Regions from separate parts of the Arthrobacter sp. YAF17 genome, predicted to be linked through region 1. Evidence: predicted binding sites of a transcription regulator. Region 1 holds the regulator's gene; each other region holds the start of a gene.
What was found. Region 1 encodes HrcA, which represses chaperone genes, less so after heat shock. Its sites were predicted from a motif close to TTNGCACTCGNNNNNNNCGAGTGCNAA; they were not measured.
Positions count from the first base shown of each region.

Region 2: the regulator HrcA is predicted to act here: its motif matches at 3,548-3,574, upstream of groES (co-chaperone GroES).
Region 3: the regulator HrcA is predicted to act here: its motif matches at 2,958-2,984, upstream of AB4Y67_RS03565 (FmdB family zinc ribbon protein).

Region 1 is NZ_JBFRDB010000001.1:449,834-455,941, reverse strand. It holds gene AB4Y67_RS02165 (DUF4870 domain-containing protein) at 1-248, opposite strand, end outside; gene AB4Y67_RS02160 (DUF3097 domain-containing protein) at 392-1,240, opposite strand; gene hrcA (heat-inducible transcriptional repressor HrcA) at 1,472-2,485, shown strand; gene dnaJ (molecular chaperone DnaJ) at 2,585-3,712, shown strand; gene AB4Y67_RS02145 (16S rRNA (uracil(1498)-N(3))-methyltransferase) at 3,715-4,536, shown strand; gene AB4Y67_RS02140 (GerMN domain-containing protein) at 4,708-5,601, opposite strand.
Region 2 is NZ_JBFRDB010000002.1:95,623-101,730, reverse strand. It holds gene AB4Y67_RS03495 (acyltransferase family protein) at 1-178, opposite strand, end outside; gene AB4Y67_RS03490 (DUF389 domain-containing protein) at 326-1,294, shown strand; gene groL (chaperonin GroEL) at 1,405-3,015, opposite strand; gene groES (co-chaperone GroES) at 3,096-3,392, opposite strand; gene AB4Y67_RS03475 (hypothetical protein) at 3,826-4,257, opposite strand; gene AB4Y67_RS03470 (THUMP-like domain-containing protein) at 4,315-5,535, shown strand; gene AB4Y67_RS03465 (shikimate 5-dehydrogenase) at 5,561-6,108, opposite strand, start outside.
Region 3 is NZ_JBFRDB010000002.1:119,706-125,813, forward strand. It holds gene AB4Y67_RS03555 (AAA family ATPase) at 1-1,593, shown strand, start outside; gene AB4Y67_RS03560 (RcpC/CpaB family pilus assembly protein) at 1,667-2,494, opposite strand; gene AB4Y67_RS03565 (FmdB family zinc ribbon protein) at 2,619-2,870, opposite strand; gene AB4Y67_RS03570 (5-formyltetrahydrofolate cyclo-ligase) at 3,018-3,653, opposite strand; gene galU (UTP--glucose-1-phosphate uridylyltransferase GalU) at 3,750-4,667, shown strand; gene AB4Y67_RS03580 (GNAT family N-acetyltransferase) at 4,673-5,293, shown strand; gene AB4Y67_RS03585 (hypothetical protein) at 5,411-6,108, shown strand, end outside.

The DNA.
Region 1 (6,108 bases):
ATCGTGGGCGGCAGCGTGAAGTTCAGGGCTTCCTTGGACTCCTGGGCCGTGAACGGGCCGCGGTCCCTGAAGATCAGGTAGATCAGCAGCGAGGGGACGCAGCCGAGGATGCCGCCGAAGTGGGCCAGGGTGGCCCACTGACGGTCCTCGTTCGCCGTCAGGGGCAGAGCATTTGCCGGAACGCCATGGTACGGGGGCTGGCCATGGCCGGCCTGGTTGCCGTTTTGTTCGCGTGCGTCATCTGCCACGGTGTCGTCCTTCGGATTGCTGTGGTGCGTTGCTGCCTGGGGGTGCCAGGGCTGCGCCGGGAGCGCAGCCGCCGTTCCAAGAATACTTGCTTCGGCGCGGAATCGCGGATCGGCCCGCTGGCGGGGGCGCCCGGACAGGCTCCTCAGGGAACGGTGAGGAAGTCGATGACCTCCTCCACCCGGCCCAGCAGGGAGGGTTCCAGGTCGGCGTAGCTGCGGACCGCGCCGAGGAGTTTTTGCCAGCCCAGCCCGATGTCCTCCTTGGTGCTGTGCGGCCAGCCGAAAGCCATCAGGATGCCCGTCTTCCAATCCACGCCGCGGGGGATCACCGGCCACTTCTCGATCCCCAGCACACCGGGCCGGATCGCCTGCCAGACGTCCACATAGGGGTGGCCGACGATCAGCACGTTGCCGGCCGCCCCGGGCGATGCCATGACGGCGTCGGCGATCCGGGACTCCTTGGAATCGGGGACCAGGTGGTCCACCAGGACACCCAGCCGGCGCCCGGGGCCGGGCCGGAAGGCGGCCACGGCCCCGGCGAGGTCGTCGATGCCGTGCAGCGGTTCGACGACGATGCCCTCCACCCGGAGATCGTCACCCCAGACCTTCTCGACGAGTTCGGCGTCGTGCTTGCCTTCCACCCAGATCCGGCTCGCCTTGGCGACCTGCGCGCGCTGGCCCGCCACCCGGACGGAGCCGGAAGCTGTTCTGCTGCCGGCGGCGGCCGCAGCGGCCCGGGGTGCGGGCGGCATCAGCCGGATCGGCTGTCCGTCCAGCAGGAAGCCGAAGCCGAGCCGGAAGGAGCGGGACTTGCCGCGGCGGTCCTCCAGGGCGACGACGTGCATCCCGCCGGACTTCTCCACCCGGGTCACGGCGCCCACCCAGCCGGACTGCACATCTTCGAGGACCATGCCGCGTTCCACCGGCACCTCCGGAAGCTGGGCCTTGGCGGGGGCGGACAGGTCCTGGGGGCCCCAGTTCTGGTACGACATCGGTTCCACACTGCTTTGTGATCGGTTTGCTATGGCGGGCTGTGCCCGAAAACACTTGCCCCGGGAAGAACGCCCGGAGCGAATCCAATGCTAACAACGCGGCGACTCATATTAGACTGGTTAGCACTTAGGCATGTCGAGTGCTAACCAACATGCCGTGTGCCAGCAGAGCGTGCGGTGCGGCCGGCGAACGGCGGCACCGGATGCGGGACAGTCGAAGGGAGGTGGAGCGTGAGCGAACCACGCAAACTCGAAGTGCTGCGCGCCATCGTGGAGGACTACGTCCATTCACGGGAACCCGTCGGCTCGAAAGCCCTTGTGGAACGGCATCACCTGGGCGTATCCAGTGCCACGATCCGCAATGACATGGCAGCCCTGGAGGATGAGGGCCTCATCACAGCGCCGCACACGAGTGCCGGCCGCATCCCCACCGACAAGGGCTACCGGCTCTTCGTGGACCAGATTTCGGCGGTGAAGCCGCTCTCACCGGCAGAACGCCGCGCCATCCAGGCCCTGCTGGAGGGTTCCGACGACCTCGACGATGTCCTGGACCGGACAGTCCGGCTGCTCGCGCACCTGACAAACCAGGTCGCCGTCGTGCAGTATCCGCATCTCAGCCGCGCCAAGGTCCGGCACATCGAATTCGTCCTGCTGGCGCCCCGCAAGGTGCTTATGGTGCTGATCGCGGACACCGGCAAGGTGGAACAGCGGGTCATTGACGTGGGGCAGGACTTCGGCGACGAGGCCCTGGCTGAACTCCGCACGCGGTTCCTCGGCGGCCTCGCCGGGACGCCGCTGAACCTGTTGCCGCAGTCACTGCAGTCCGTGGTTGGCAGTTGCCCGCCCGCGCGGCGCGCCGCAGCCCAGGCACTGGCCCGCGGCCTCGAGGCGCTGGCCACGAGCAGCCGCGAGGAGCGCATGGTCATGGCCGGAACCGCCAACCTCGCCCGCTCCAACGTGGACTTCCCGCTGAGCATCGGCCCGGTACTGGAAGCCCTCGAGGAACAGGTGGTCATGCTCCGCCTGCTGAGCGACATGGCCGCGGACCCGCGGGGCGTGACGGTCAGCATCGGCCGGGAGAACCCGTACGTGGGGCTCGCCGAGGCCTCCGTGGTGGCGACCGGTTACGGTCCGGACGCGACGGCGAAGGTCGGCGTGCTGGGTCCCACCCGGATGGACTATCCCACCACCATGGCCGCCGTCCGTGCGGTGGCCCGCTACCTTTCAAGGATTCTCGGCCCCTGACGGACGGCACACCGCGCCCGTCCAGACATTCTGACACCAGACTTCTTGCCCCTAACAGGCAGTGCCCCACCGGCAGTACAAAAAGGAAGAGATACAACTTTGAGCAGCCATTACGACGTTCTTGGAGTCTCCCGCGAAGCTACGGGCGAAGAGATCAAGAAGGCCTACCGCAAACTGGCGCGGACCCTCCACCCGGACGTGAACCCCGGGGATGACGCTTCGGACCGGTTCAAGGCGGTCACGCACGCCTACGAGGTCCTGTCCGATCCGCAGAAGCGCCGGATCTACGACACCACGGGCAACGAGAACGGCACCGACAACGGTTTCGGCGGCGGCAGCTACTCCGGCCAGGGCTTCGCGTTCCAGGACATTTTCGAGACCTTCTTCGGCGCCGGCGGCCAGGCCGGACCGGCCTCACGGGTCCGCCGCGGCCAGGACGCCCTGATCAGCGTCCGGATCGACCTCCGCGACGCCGTGTTCGGCGTCAACAAGAAACTCGAAGTCGACACGGCTGTCACCTGCCCCACGTGTGAGGGCTCATGCTGCCGTGAAGGCAGCCACCCGGAACGCTGCGACATCTGCGGCGGCAGCGGCCAGGTCCAGCGCGCCGTCCGTTCCATCCTCGGCCAGGTCATGACCGCAGCGCCCTGCGGTTCCTGCGAGGGCTTCGGCACTGTCATCAAGGACCCCTGCAACGAATGCGCCGGCCAAGGCCGGATCCGCAGCCGGCGCTCCCTGACGGTCAAGGTCCCTGCCGGCGTCGCCACCGGCACCCGCATCCAGCTCTCCGGCCAGGGCGAGGCCGGCCCTGCCGGCGGCCCCGCCGGCGACCTCTACGTGGAGATCCGGGTCAACAACGACGCCACGTACGTGCGCGACGGCGACGACCTTCACGCCAGCCTCAACATCCCCATGACGGCGGCGGCGCTGGGCACCGAGCTCACCCTCGACACCTTCGACGGCCAGCAGGAGATCGACGTCAAGGCGGGCACCCAGTCCGGTGAGGTCATTACGCTGCGCGGGCTCGGCGTCACCCACCTGCGCGGCTACGGCCGCGGCGACCTCAAGGTCCACCTTCAGGTGGACACCCCCGCCAAGCTCGACGCCGCCCAGGAGGACCTGCTCCGCCAGCTCGCGAAGCTGCGCGGTGAGCAGTTCACCGAAGGGAAGCTCGCAGCGAGCGGCGGGGTCTTCGCGAAGCTTCGGGACCGGCTCGGTAACCTGTAGCGGTGAGCAACCCGGTCTTTTTCACTGCCCCCGGCACTTTGGACGGGCTGGTTCCCGGTTCCGACTTCGTTCTCGACGGACCTGAAGCCCGCCATGCCGTCACGGTGAAGCGTCTTGCCGTGGGGGAGCCTGTGGACATCGCCGACGGCGCCGGCAAGCGCCTGACCGGCGCCGTCGCCGCCGTCGCCCCGAATGAGCTGACGGTGCATTGCTCCGGGCTCTTCGAGGAGCCCCGGCCAGCGGTGCGGCTGGTCCTCGTCCAGGCTCTCGCGAAAGGCGACCGGGACGAGCTCGCGGCCGAGACCGCCACCGAGCTGGGAATCGACGCGGTTGTGCCGTGGCAGGCCGAACGGTCGATCGTCCGCTGGAAGGCCGAGCGTGCGGCGAAGGCGCACGCCAAGTGGCAGTCGGTGGTCACGGCAGCGGCGAAGCAGGCCAGGCGGGCATGGATCCCGGAAGTTCGCTCCGCCGTCGACGGCGCCGGGCTGCAGGCGGCGGTGGCCGCCGCGGACCTCGCGATCATCCTGCACGAGGACGCCGTGCGTCCGCTGCGCGAGGTGCTGGGGGCCTGGCAGGCCGACTCCGCTGGTGAATTGCCTGTTGCTGACTTGCCTGCTGCCGACCTGACCGAGGGCGACGGGTCCCGCGGGGGCCGCGAGGTGCTGCTGATCGTGGGTCCCGAGGGCGGCATCAGCCCGCGCGAAGTGACCAGGCTCTGCGACGCCGGCGCCGTGACGGCCCTGCTGGGACACCATGTGCTGCGGTCGTCCACGGCGGGCCCCGCCGCGACGGTCCTCGCCAGCGATATTCTGGGCCGCTGGTAGCCCGGGACCGGCTTAAGAAGCAATCGACTGCTCCCCACCGGCACCCTCCCCACCGGCACCCTCGCCTCGCAAACTCGGCCAGGGAACCCTGGCGGAGTGGGCCCACACCGCCGTTCTGAGCGTTCAGGAGGGCCGTTACGGGGCCGCGGACGGGTTCGGGCAGGGGTCGGGCTACTTGACCGTGAACCCGCGGGTGTCGACGTTCAGTTCGCCGGCCGGGTTGCCGGCCTCAAGCTGGGACACCCTGACCTCGTAGTTGCCAGGCCCGAGGTTTACCGAGAGGCTGAAGGCACCCGATTGGCCGGCCTCGGCGGAGGCGGTGACCGTACCTTTCAGGTAGCTGGTCTTGATGCTGCCGTCGATCCGCAGGATCTCCCACCGGAGCTCGCCTCCCGGAGCTGTGCTGCGGCCGGAGACCTTGACGGCGCCGTCCGCGAGGGAGGTACCTTCCTGGGGATCAATGATCCAGACCGGGGCGACCATCCCGGTGCTGCGCGAGGTCGGGGCGCCGAGGCGGACGTGGTTGAAGGCGACGTAGTCGGTGTGACCGTCCACGAGCACCACCACCTGGATCTGCTGGCCGGAGTCGATCAGCCCGGCGCTGGCGGCGGCCGCCGTCGCGGTGTACACGAGCTGCTGGACCGCGCGCTCGGCCATGGCAGGATCCACATTGCTGTTGAATGCGTCCGCGGACATGTCGACGGTGATGACGTTCTTGCCCGAGATGGAGGACGCCAGCTTCTTGGGGTTCTGCCAGGGCGTGAAGAAGTCCGGATCGAGCGGCTTCTGCGACATCATCACGCGAAGCGCCCGGGTGACCGGGTTGTCCTGTTCCGGGACGTCACGGAACTCCCGGTAGAGGAACGTGTTGTCATTGCTCCGGCCGATCCAGTAGACCGGCGCCTTGTTGGAAGCCTGCGTGGTCTCCAGCGGCGCACTCGTGGTCGCCGCCGATGCCTGGGCGGACATCACCTGCGAGGGAGTGTTGGAGTTCGTGATGCCGGGCTGGGGAGTGGCCACACAGCCGGACAGGACAAGCGCAGCGGGCAGCATCAGCAGCAGCATGCGCGGTCGTATCCGCGCGCCTGCTGCTGTTGTCTGTCCGATCCCGCGTCGTCTGATCGCCGCTGCCCTTATCTGCTTGGTGTTCGTGTGCCGGCGTTTGTCTGCCGGTGTTGCCGGTCCATGCGCCAGCAGCCGGGCTGCAAGCGCCGTGCCGGTGGCCAATTTCCAGCATGGCACACGGGTCCGGCACGAATCCGGGGATTCGGCCGGCGGGCCGGAACTGCAACGGGAACGATATGAGGCCGATGCGAAGTTGATACCTAAATCCGGAAACGAAGTCAGAATCACAGTCAGAATCACAGCCAGAAGCACAGCCCGAAAACGCAGCCAGACACGCAGTCATGAACGCAGTCATAAACACAGCAGACACCGGGGCCGAGGCTGGCTCGACAAGCCGTCAGGCCGGCGGCATACGCAGCCAGTCACTGGCGTAAGATAAAAGGACCCGCTGACACCCGGAACCGGAAGGTGCGAACCGCCTTCACAGACAAGCACCGTCGGGCCGGA
Region 2 (6,108 bases), on a different contig from region 1:
TCAGCAGGAAGATGTCGACGCCGCCGGAGACCCGGCCGAGCCACACGTGGTAAGTGACCACCATGAGGACTGCGAGGGCTCGGAGGCCCTGGACCTCGGGCCGGTAGCCTGCTTTTGCGCGTACCTCGGAACCCGGGTCCGCTGCCTGCGGGCCGGCCGTTGTTCGCTCGTTCGACACAAGAAGCCCCTTCAGGCAGGTTTCCAAAACGTCAATGTTACCGAACCGTAATTTGTCTGGCCAATCACGGCGGCGAGGGGGCCTCCTCTCCGCCCGTGTTCAGCGGTTCCGGCGGCTACCCTGTAACGAGCCAGAGGAGGCCGCATCGTGATCGCACAACTGCGCATTTGTGTCCCGGAAGAGTTGTCCGACGCCGTAGTGAACTGCTCCACCGACGTGGTTGGCGTCGCCGAGGTGTCCCGCCAGCCGGGCGCGTCCGTTCTCCCTCCGGGGGATGTCATCCATGTCCTGCTGGCGCGGGAGTCCGTGGAGCGGCTGGTGGAGAAGCTCCATCTCCTGAATGTCCAGGAGCAGGGGTCGATCTCGGTCACCATGCCGGAGCTGGTGCTCTCCGACCGGGCGGACAAGGCCAGCGCCGACGCGCCCGGCGAAGGCGCGGACGCCGTGATCTGGGACGAGGTGTCCCGGCAGACGGGCGAAGACTCGAGGCTGACGTGGAGCTTCCTTGCCTTCCTCATCCTGGCGACCCAGCTGGTGGCCATCGGCATCGTCACGGACTCGACAATTCTGATCGTCGGAGCGATGGCTGTGGGTCCTGAGTTCGGCCCGCTGGCGGCGCTGGCCGTGGCGCTCGTGCGGCGGCAATGGAGCCTGGGCCGGCGCGCCGCGCTCGCCCTCGGCGTCGGATTCCCCGTCGCCATGCTGGCAGCGGCTTTCACGGCCTGGCTCTCCGTCCCGCTGGGCCTCTTCCCCGCCGATGTCCTGGACCGGGGCTCGGCAGCAGACTTTATCTACCACCCGGGTCCGTACTCGCTGATCGTCGCCGTGCTGGCCGGCATCGCCGGAATGCTGTCCGTGATCACCGGGCGCTCCGCCGCCCTGACCGGCGTCTTCATTTCCGTGACGACGGTCCCCGCCGCCGGATTCGTGGCCGTCGCGCTGGTGCTGGGCGAGTATGAGAAAGCGGCGGGTTCCGCCCTTCAACTGGCCCTGAACCTGGTGGGCATCGTGGCGGCGGCCGTTGCCGTGCTGGTCTTCTACCGCCTCGTCACCAAACGGCTGCCCGACGCCGCGGCGGTGCGCCTGAGGCGCAAGACACCGCGGGCGCAGCGCTAGGCACCCGGCCCTCCTGGGGCAGGACGGGGCAGGCCGGCGCACACCCGGGCGGGCACAGCAAAGGCCGGCCCGGCTGACGCCGGACCGGCCTGGACTGCAGCGGCTTGGAGCTAGTGGCTGTGGCCCGCGTGCGCGTCTTCGTCAGCCGGCTTCTCGACCACGAGGGTTTCCGTGGTGAGCACCAGTGCCGCGATGGAAGCCGCGTTGCGGAGGGCCGCACGCGTTACCTTCACGGGGTCGATGACGCCGGCCGCGATCAGGTCTTCGTAGACGCCACTCTTGGCGTTGAAGCCCTGGTTGACAGCCGATTCGGCCACCTTGGCGACGACGACATAGCCGTCGAAGCCGGCGTTCTGGGCGATCCAGCGCAGCGGCTGGGTCAGCGCCCGGCGGACGATGCCAACAGCAGCGGCAGCGTCGCCTTCGAGTGCCTGGACAGCCGGGTCCTCGTCGAGCGCCTTGAGGGCGTGGATGAGGGCGGAGCCGCCGCCGGCAACGATGCCTTCTTCAAGGGCAGCGCGGGTCGAGGACACGGCGTCCTCGATGCGGTGCTTCTTTTCCTTCAGCTCGACCTCGGTGGCAGCGCCAACCTTGATCACGCCGATGCCGCCGGCCAGCTTGGCCAGGCGTTCCTGCAGCTTTTCCTTGTCCCAGTCGGAATCGGTGCGGGTCAGCTCGGCGCGCAGCTGGGAAACCCGGGCTGCGACGTCCTCGGCCGATCCGGCGCCGTCAACGATGGTGGTGTTGTCCTTGGTCACCGTGATGCGCCGGGCAGTACCCAGCACCTCGAGGCCGACCGTGTCCAGGCTGAGGCCCAGTTCCGGCGAGACAACCTGCGCACCGGTAAGGGTGGCGATGTCCTGCAGCATGGCCTTGCGGCGGTCGCCGAAGCCCGGCGCCTTGACGGCAACAACGTTCAGGGTGCCGCGGATGCGGTTGACGATCAGCGTGGACAGAGCCTCGCCGTCAACGTCTTCGGCAATGATGAACAGCGGCTTGGAGCTCTGCAGCGCCTTCTCCAGCAGCGGCAGGAAGTCCTGGACGGAAGAAATCTTGCCCTGGTTGATCAGGATCAGCGCGTCTTCGAGGACTGCTTCCTGGCGTTCCGCGTCGGTGACGAAGTACGGGGACAGGTAGCCCTTGTCGAACTGCATGCCCTCGGTGAGGACCAGTTCGGTCTGCGTGGTGGAGGATTCCTCGATGGTGATCACACCATCCTTGCCGACCTTGCCGAATGCCTCGGCCAGGAGCTCGCCGACCTCGTCGCTCTGGGCGGAGATGGAGGCGACGTTGGCGACCTGGGTGCCTTCGACCGGGCGGGCGTTTTCGAGCAGGCGGGCGGCGACGGCCTCGACAGAGACCTCGATGCCGCGCTTAATCTGGCCCGGGGCGGCGCCGGCCGCAACGTTGCGGAGGCCTTCCTTGACGAGGGCCTGGGCCAGCACCGTAGCGGTGGTGGTGCCGTCGCCGGCAACGTCGTTGGTCTTGGTGGCGACCTCCTTGGCAAGCTGCGCGCCAAGGTTCTCGTACGGGTCGTCCAGCTCGACTTCACGGGCGATGGTGACGCCGTCGTTGGTGATCGTGGGGGCGCCCCACTTCTTGTCCAGCACGACGTTGCGGCCGCGCGGGCCGAGCGTCACCTTGACCGTGTTGGCGAGCTTATCGATGCCGGCTTCAAGCGACCGGCGGGCAGCGTCGTTAAACGCAAGCTGCTTTGCCATGGTTTTGTCCTTTCAAGACAGAACCCCGCGCAACTGATCCATTCAATGCGAAAGGGTCTGCTGCACGGGGTCCAAGAGAGTTACTTTACGACGATCGCGAGAACGTCGCGGGCGGAGAGCACGAGGTACTCGGTGCCGCCGGTCTTGACTTCGGTTCCACCGTACTTGGAGTAGATGACGACGTCGCCAACGGCAACATCGATGGGAACGCGGTTGCCGTTGTCGTCAAAGCGGCCGGGGCCTACTGCAACAACTTCGCCTTCCTGCGGCTTTTCCTGCGCGGAGTCCGGGATAACCAGGCCGGAAGCCGTGGTCTGCTCGGCTTCGAGCGGGCGGACAACAATACGATCCTCAAGAGGCTTAATAGAGACCGACAAGGACCTCTCCTATTCGTCAGCAAATTCGTGGACTTTAAAGCTGTGGTGCCCAGGCGTACAGACCGTCGTCGCGGTGCCGGCAGCAGCCTGGCTGTCAAGCTTCAGGTGTTAGCACCCTCCTAGGGAGAGTGCTAATGACGACTCTATGTAAGTAGTTAGCACTCGGTCAAGGTGAGTGCCAGAAGTTCGTTCCCGGTGAACGCTTTTACCCGGTGGACATGCCGGTTTGTTCGGGACCGTCAGAGGGACATGCCCATTTTTCGCGGGCTGCGCAGAGGGACATGTCCATACCTTGTTGCGGCCGATGGACACATTGGCATCATGCCCCCTGCCCGCGCCAAGCAATTGACATGCCCCGCGGTTCAAGGGCTTCGCGGAGGGACATGTTCACCCGGAATGACGGGAGCGGGGCATGTCCAGCAGGCGTTGGTGACTACCGGCCGCCGAGGTCCTCGAAGTCCACGTCCTCGCCGTTGTCCTCGTCGTCCGGGCCCGGCTCGTTGCGGTGCCGGTACAGCACCAGGCCTCCCGCCGCAGCCAGGACAATTCCGGTGATCAGGAAAACGATGCCGCCGATGCGGGCCGCGGCGTAGCTCTCGCGGATGGACTTCGCCTCGTCGGTGGCGTCCGTAACGTCCTTGCCGCCGACCGAATAGACGGTGGCGTTGAAGGAGTCCAGGAAGAAGATGATGACCAGCAGCGCCGCGCAGACGACCGCGATGACGGCTCCGGCGATCAGTGCCGGCCGGGCGTAGCGGGCGAGCCCCTGGCGGGCGGGACGGCCGCCGTCGGCGTCCTGCTGTGCGGCGTCGACCTCCCGGTAGTTTTCGTCCGTGCCGTCGTTTGCTGCGCCGCTGTCATCCATGCCGTCAAGCCTATCGGGCGCACGGCCCCACCGGCGCCCTGAACTAGGCTTGTGACCATGGCTGACGCACCGCAGGACCAGATAGCCCCGCTCCTTAACCCCGAAGGCTGGGAGCTGCTGGCGTCGCTGGGCCCGTACCGGGAGGACGAGGCGTTCCGCCTCAACGCCTCCCTCCGGAAGGCCGGCCACTCCCCCGAACTCGTCTCCGCCGTACTCACCCAGTCCCGGCTCCGAACCAAGGCGGAAGCCAAGTTCGGCGAGTTCGCCCGGCAGATGATCTTCACCCAGGCGGGCCTGGAGCAGGCCACCCGGCTTACCGTGGCGGCCCGGCACGCGCAGCGCTTCGCGGAGGCCGGCGTGCAGCACGTGGCTGATCTCGGCTGCGGCCTCGGCGCCGACGCCATGGCGCTCGCCTCGCTGGACCTGACCGTTACGGCGGTGGAAATGGATGAGACGACGGCGGCCTGCGCCACGATGAACCTGATCCCCTTCCGGAACGCCACAGTGGTCCATGCCGATGCGACGACGGTGCCCCTCGACGCAATGGACGGAGTCTGGCTGGATCCGGCGCGCCGCACCACCTCCACCTCGGGCACCAAGCGGATCTGGGATCCGGAGGACTTCTCCCCGCCGCTGTCCTTCGTTGAGTCGCTGGCCGGCGCCGGCCTGGCCGTGGGCGTGAAGATGGGCCCGGGCATGCCGCACGACTCTGTCCCCAAGGGCTGCGAAGCCCAGTGGGTGTCCGTTGGCGGGGACGTCACCGAAGTGGCGTTGTGGTTCAACGCGGTCCGGCGTCCGGGGATCCGGCGGGCGGCGCTCCTGCTCGGCCCCGCCGGGGCGGCGGAGCTCACCAGTTCTGAGGACTTCGACGGCGGCCCGGCCGCCCCGGTGGGGCCCGTCGAGGGATACCTGTATGAGCCCGACGGCGCCGTCATCCGCGCCGGGCTGGTGGCGGACGTCGCGCTCCAGCTGGGCGGGCACCTCGTGGACGAGCACATCGCCTACATCTGCGCCCCGGAACTGCGCGACACGCCCTTCGCCCGGGCCTACAAGGTGCTGGACGTGATGCCCTACAACGTCAAGGCACTCAAGGCCTGGGTCAAGGACCAGGGCATCGGAGTCCTGGATATCAAGAAGCGCGGCACGTCGGTCACCCCGGAAGAGCTCCGCAAACAGCTCCTCCCGGGCGGCGGAAAGAACAAGGGCAGGAAAACGGCCACCCTGGTCCTCACCAGGATCGGCGAGGAGCGGGTGGCCGTTTCGGTGGAACCGGTCTAGGGCTGGTTCTCCGGATTCCGGCGGGCTACTGGGCCCGCATGAAGTCCTCGGCTGCCCGGACCCGTTCGTCGCTGGGCCGGATCCCGGTATACAGCACAAACTGCTCCAGCGCCTGGATGGTGGCGACTTCGGCGCCGGTGATCACGGTTTTGCCGGCCGCCCGGGCGGCCTTGATCAGCGGGGTCTCGGCCGGGAGCGCGACGACGTCGAAGACCACCTTCGCGGCGTCCACTGCCTCCGGGGGGAAGGACAGGGAGTCGGCCTCGGGGCCTCCCGCCATACCGACAGGGGTCACGTTGATGATCAGGTCGGCGGCCGCGGACGAATCGACGTCGGCGCGCCAGGCAAAGCCGTAGAGCCCGGCGAGCGCCCGACCCGTTTCCTCGTTGCGCGCGATCACGGTGACGTTCCGGAAGCCGGCGTCGCGCAGCGCGGCCGCGGTGGCCTTGGCCATGCCGCCGGCACCCTTCAGCAGGACCGAGTACGAGGAGGGCACACTGTTGCGGGCCAGCAGCTGCTCGATCGCCGTGTAGTCGGTGTTGTAGGCGGTGAGTGTGCCGCCGTCGTTGACGA
Region 3 (6,108 bases), on a different contig from region 1:
CGCGCCCAACAGGTCATTGCCTTTGGTGACGACCGGATCGCCAGCCCGCGCACCTTCACCGTCAGTGTGGAGCGGCTCGCCGCCGGCGAAAGCTCCCACCAGGGTGTCGAGAGCGCCTACAAGGCGCTGGCCGCCGTCTTGCCCGTCTGGAACCTGCGGAACGTCTACCGTGCCGTTGACGAAGACCTCGTGCGGCAACTGAGCAAGGGCTTCTACGACAGCGGGCTGCGCCGGTTGCCGGAGGGCCAGTCCGCCACCGGCCTGGACCGCGCCCTGACCGTCGAGTACCTGCCGGACGGCACCGGACTGCCCAGCGCGGACCACGACGGCGTCGAATCCGTCGTGGCCGAGGTGAACCGTGCGGTGGAACTTGTTTTCGAACACGCCCGCCTGCGGCCTCGGACTTCGCTGGCCGTTGTCACCGGCAGCCTCCGGCACGCTGCCCGGATCGGCGAGTCCATCCGGCTTCAGCTGCCCAACCATCCGCTGCTGGCCGGCTTCTTCACGGCCGGGGAGGAATCCTTCCGGGTGGTGGACCTGGAACGCGCCCAGGGCCTGGTCCGCGATCACGTGATCTTTTCACCGGGCTATGGCCGCACCCCGCACGGGCGCGCATTGCACAGCCTCGGTCCGCTGTCCGCGGACGGCGGACGGGCCAGGTTCGCCCTCGCCATGACACGGGCGCGCCGGTCCCTGCACGTGCTGAGCTGCTTCCGTCCCGAGGACCTGGACGTGACCCGGCTGAGCCACGGAGCAGTGGACTTCTACGAACTCCTGGACCGGGAAATCGCCGGCAACTCCGATCTTGGCAGCCCGGCGTCGCGCGCCGCCGCCAGCGAACAGGCCCTGGGGGCAGATCCCCTTGTGGCTGACCTCGGCGACCGGCTCCGCGCCCGGGGCGCCCGGGTCTGGCACCAGTACGACGGCGCCCTGAACATGGTGGCCGCAGCCGACCCGCTGAGCACCCTCGGACAGGACGACGCCGAAATTCCCTGGCCCGTGGCCATTGAGTCCGACGGCACCGAGCAGTACCGCAGGCTGACCGTCCGCGAACGCAGCAGGCTGCGCCCGCAGCTCCTGGAGCGACTTGGCTGGCGTTACATGCCACTATGGACCATAGAGGTCTTCACCGATCCTTCGGCCTGCGCCGACCGCATCGGCGGGTACCTTGGCCTGGAGAAACCGGCCGTAACGCACCGGAAGCAGGCCTCGCCGGGATTCTTTGACGACGACGTCGAGAACCTGGCCGTGAACGAAGCGCAGGCCGCGGAGGAGCGGCCGCCGTCCGGGTGGCCGGACGGCGCGCAATATTACAGAACAGATCAGGGCAGTAAGGAGGCCGGCGGCATGACTGCAGACGGCGATACCCGAAACAGCGGCGAATCCCGGAACGACGGCGAGATCCAGACCAGCGAGGAAACCCGGGACCGCGGCCGGGACAACCTTTCGCAGCCGGCCGCGCCGGCAACCGTCCCTGCCGGCGTGCTGCCGAACAGAGCCGCCGAAGACGATCCGCGGCGCTGGGGCGACGAGCCGGGCGGTTACGACCACGACTCCTGGCTGCAGGAGCAAAAGCCTCCGCACTGGGGCTAAGGGACCGACCCGGGACGAACCTCGGGCAGCGGCCCCGGCGGAGTTGCGGACGGGCTGCGGCCGCTCTGCCCGGCTAGCCCGGTACGGCCCCCACCAGGACAAAGAACAGCTTCCCCTGCGTGGAAGCGCCGGCGAGACGGCGTGCCTCATCGGCATCGGCAGCGACGACCATGAGGCCCTCCGTTTCCCCGGCGGCCAGCCACTGGCCCGCCTCGTTGCCGTGCCCGGAGGTCCACAGCACCGGCACTGCCGCAGCCAGCACCTGGGACGCAGCCGTCTGGTCAAAGGTGCCGCCGGTTGTCATGACCACATTAACGAGTTGTCCGGGGGAGAGCAGCTGGATTGATGCGGGATCGGCCATCCGGAGCGGTACGGCGGCCGTTCCCGGAGGGCTTCCCGCCAGCAGGCCGGGCCCAAGAAGTTGCGAATCGGACAGCAGCTGGCCCTTCCGGAGCGCCACGGCAAGCTGCTTGCCGTGCGGTGAATCGTTGCCGCCAAAGCTGCCCGCCGGCACGAGGTCCCGCGGGACGCTCAGCAGGGTCAGGTCTTCCGGGCCGAGTACCTCCCCGGACGGCAGGTCCCTGGCAGCGGCGAAGGCGGAGACCGTGAAGGCCGGGGCCGGCGTGAGCTGCTGCACGGTGATGCCCGCCGCGATGCACAGCAGCAGTGCCACAGTCAGCCGCCGGTTGCGCTCCAGCCAGCGGACCAGACGGCGGAAGGGCCGGCCGGCGGGTTTCCGTGCCCGCGGCGGACTCCCCGAGTTCCGGCCGCCGGAACTGCGCCCAACGGAACGGGCGCCGAACGCGGGAAGCGAGGGGCGCAAGGCACCGCGAAGCAGGGCACGAAGGATTTCCGCCGGGAAGTTGCCGGCGGCCGGGACGGAACGCGCAACGGTGGCCATGGTGCGACCCTACGCATCGGCGGGAACGCCGGGCGGGCGCAGTTTGGGCTATGTGGAGAAACGGCCAAGACATTCCGCGGTCAGGCGGCAATCCGCTGCGGACCCGCAACCGTGCGGGCAGTACCTAGCTTGCGGAAGCCGCGGCGGGCGCCGGAGTTGCAGCCGGGGCAGGAGCCGGGGAAACCGTGCTGCCCTTGGTGTCGCGTGAGTCGGTCCGGTAGAAACCGGAGCCCTTGAAGACGACGCCCACGCTGTTGAACTTCTTGCGGAGCGTGCCCTGGCACTCGGGGCAGGACGTGAGGGAGCTGTCGGTGAACGACTGCACGATCTCGAAGGCGTGGCTGCAGTCCTTGCAGGCGTATGCATACGTGGGCACTGGAAATCCTCACTCTGGGACAAACGAGCAGGTCCCGTGCTGTCCGGTCCGGATTGCTGCCGGGATGTCTCCGGCGGAATCCGTGACTTAGCAGTCGCAGGGCCTGAGTGCTAATTCTATCACCCCGGCCGCGCGGCCCCTCATGCGCTATGGCTGCAGCGGGAGCAGGCCGCCCGGGGTCAGGGCGGCGGCCACCTTCCGGTCGAAGGACTCTGCCGGGATGCTGCCGGCCGGAAGCACCTCGCTGTCGAAGACGACCGCGGCTGTCGGCAGGGGCGGCAACAACCCGCCGTCGGACGCCCCGGCCCGGGACGGCAGGAGGGCCGTCAGCGCCGCCAGGAACTTGTCGTAGTACCCGCCGCCTTGACCGATCCGGTTCCCGGAAAAATCGACGGCGGTGGCAGGCAGGACGATGCCGTGCGCGTGCAGCATGACCGTTGTGCCGTGGCGTTCTCCCGCGGGCTCCTGGATCGGCGCATAGCGGCTTCGGACCGATTCGGAGGCCGGCGTCCAGTACACCCAGCTCAGCTCCAGGCCGGGTTCGCAGACCGGGAGCAGGAGCCTGTGCCCTGCCTCATGCAACGCCGTCAGCAGGGGAAGCGTCGGCGGCTCGGAACCCACGCCCAGATAGGCGGCAAAGGTGCCCGGGCGGCCGCCGGTCAGGCCGGAAGCCCATGCAAGGCCGTGCCGGGCGATGTCCGTCCCGGCATTCGACAGGCCGGCGTTCGTCAGCGCGGCGCGCCTGGCCCGGTGGCCGGCCCGGATCTCTTCTTTTGACGCCATGACGCCCCGTCCCTCCGCGTGATGCAGCCGGGAGAGGAGGTTCTCCGGCGGCTCGAATGATTACGCAATGTTTGGTCCCTCCGTTAGATTAGTCGAGTGACTACACTCAACGCTCCGGTCCGCAAGGCCGTCATTCCCGCAGCCGGCCTCGGCACCAGGTTCCTCCCGGCCACGAAGGCCATGCCGAAGGAAATGCTGCCCGTCGTGGACAAACCGGCCATCCAGTACGTCGTCGAGGAAGCCGTCAACGTCGGCCTGAACGACATCCTGATGATCACCGGACGCAACAAGCGCGCGCTGGAGGACCACTTCGACCGTGTCCCCGCGCTGGAAGCCACCCTCGAGGACAAAGGCGACACCGCCAAGCTCGCGTCCATCCAGGCCGCCAGCAACCTGGGTGACATCCACTACGTGCGCCAGGGCGATCCGATGGGCCTGGGCCACGCCGTCCTCCGCGCCAAGCAGCACGTAGGTTACGAACCCTTCGCCGTCCTTCTGGGCGATGACCTGATCGACGCCCGCGACGAACTGCTCAGCACCATGATCGAAGTTCAGGCCAAGACCGGCGGCTCGGTTGTTGCCCTGATCGAGGTGGATCCGTCCCAGATCAGCGCCTATGGCTGCGCCGACATCCAGGCGATAGCGGGTGAAGAGTATGTCCGCATCAACCAGCTCGTGGAGAAGCCCGACGTCGACGACGCCCCGTCCAACCTCGCGGTGATCGGCCGCTACGTCCTCCACCCGGCAGTGTTCGAGGTTCTGGAACGCACCGAGCCCGGCCGTGGCGGCGAAATCCAGCTGACGGACGCACTCCAGGAGCTCGCGGCTGGCGACGGCGAAGGCTACGGCGTGTACGGCGTCGTCTTCCGCGGCCGCCGCTACGACACCGGCGACAAGCTCAGCTACCTCAAGGCCTGCGTGCAGCTCGCCTGCGACAGCGACGACCTCGGCCCCGGCCTGCGGGAATGGCTGCCCGAGTTCGCCGCCAGCCTCGCGCCCAGCCTGACCAAATAACTCCCGTGGGGGGCAGCTTCGCCTGGCCGGCGACCCTTGAGTGCGGCGACCTCGTGTTGCGCCCCATCCGGTACCGGGACCGCAAGGAATGGACCGAGGTCCGCTCCCGCAACAGCGAGTGGCTGGCCCCCTGGGAAGCGTCCAACCCCGTTCCCGGGGGTGGTCTGCCCGACTACCGCCAGATGGTTCGTTCCCTCAAGGCCCAGGCCGCCCAGGCAACGGCTCTGCCGTTCCTGATCACGGCGTGGACCCCGGGCTTCCGCGAACCCGTGATCGTTGGCCAGCTGACGGTGTCCTCCATCGTGTGGGGCTCGGCAATGATGGCCACGCTCGGATATTGGGTCGACAAGGACCGGGCGGGCCAGGGCATTGCCCCGACCGCTGTGGCATTGGCAACGGACTACTGCTTCCGGACGCTCGGGCTGCACCGGATGGAGATCAACATCCGTCCCGAAAACGGACCCAGCCTGCGCGTGGTCGAGAAACTCGGCTTTCGCGACGAGGGTTACCGGCCGCGGTACCTGCATATCAACGGTGAATGGGCGGACCACCGCAGCTTCGCGCTGACCTCCGAAGAAGTCCCCGGGGGGCTGCTGGCACGCTGGCTGCAGAGCCGTCCCGCGTGAGCGGCCAGAGCCCGCCTGACCAGCCCTTACGCCTTAAATCCACTCAATTGGCAGTTGTCCTGCGACACACCGGGGACAATGCCGCCCAGTACCGCCCATTGCTCATACGGTTTTGATGTGGACTTCCCTCTTAGCAGCTCTGTGATCCTTGTCATTGCTGTTGCGCTCTGGATTGTGTGGGTTGCTCCCTACATGCTCCGGAACGGACGCCACCAGCTGCAGCCCGCGGGCGAGTTCGGAGCGGACGTCATCGATCTAGAAACAGCCCCGCAAGCCGGGCACGTCATGAAGATGGCGGCCCAGCAGGAGAATCCCATGACCAGTACCCAGCACACCGTGTCCGGCCCGGGAACCGCAGGGTTCGACGGCGGCCGCGAGCCTGCTGCCCCCGGTCCGGCATTCAAGATCCGCTACGGCCGGTTGACCCTCGCGCTGGCAGGCCTGCTCGCGCTGCTCACCGGGCTGGTCTCCGCTGTCCTGCGAATTTTCGGGCTCGGTCCGCTGTGGCTTCCCGTCGCGGCGCTGCTCGGTGCCGTGGCCTCCGTCTTTATGCTCCGCTGGCTCGCGGTCCGGGACCGCCGTCGTAAGATGAACGCCGCGTTTCGGTCGGCCATGTCCGCGCCGGCACGCCCGTCCCGGTCGGCCCCGGAGCGGGCGCCGCTCGGGGAACGGGCAGGGGAGCCCAGTGAACGGGCTGAGAGCCCGCTCTTCGACGCCCAGGCCGACGCCGCAGAACGCAAACCTGCACCGAAGCCGCTGACCGCACAGGAACTCCGCCAGGCGGCTCTGGCGGAAGCCGTGGCCTCGGGTGACAC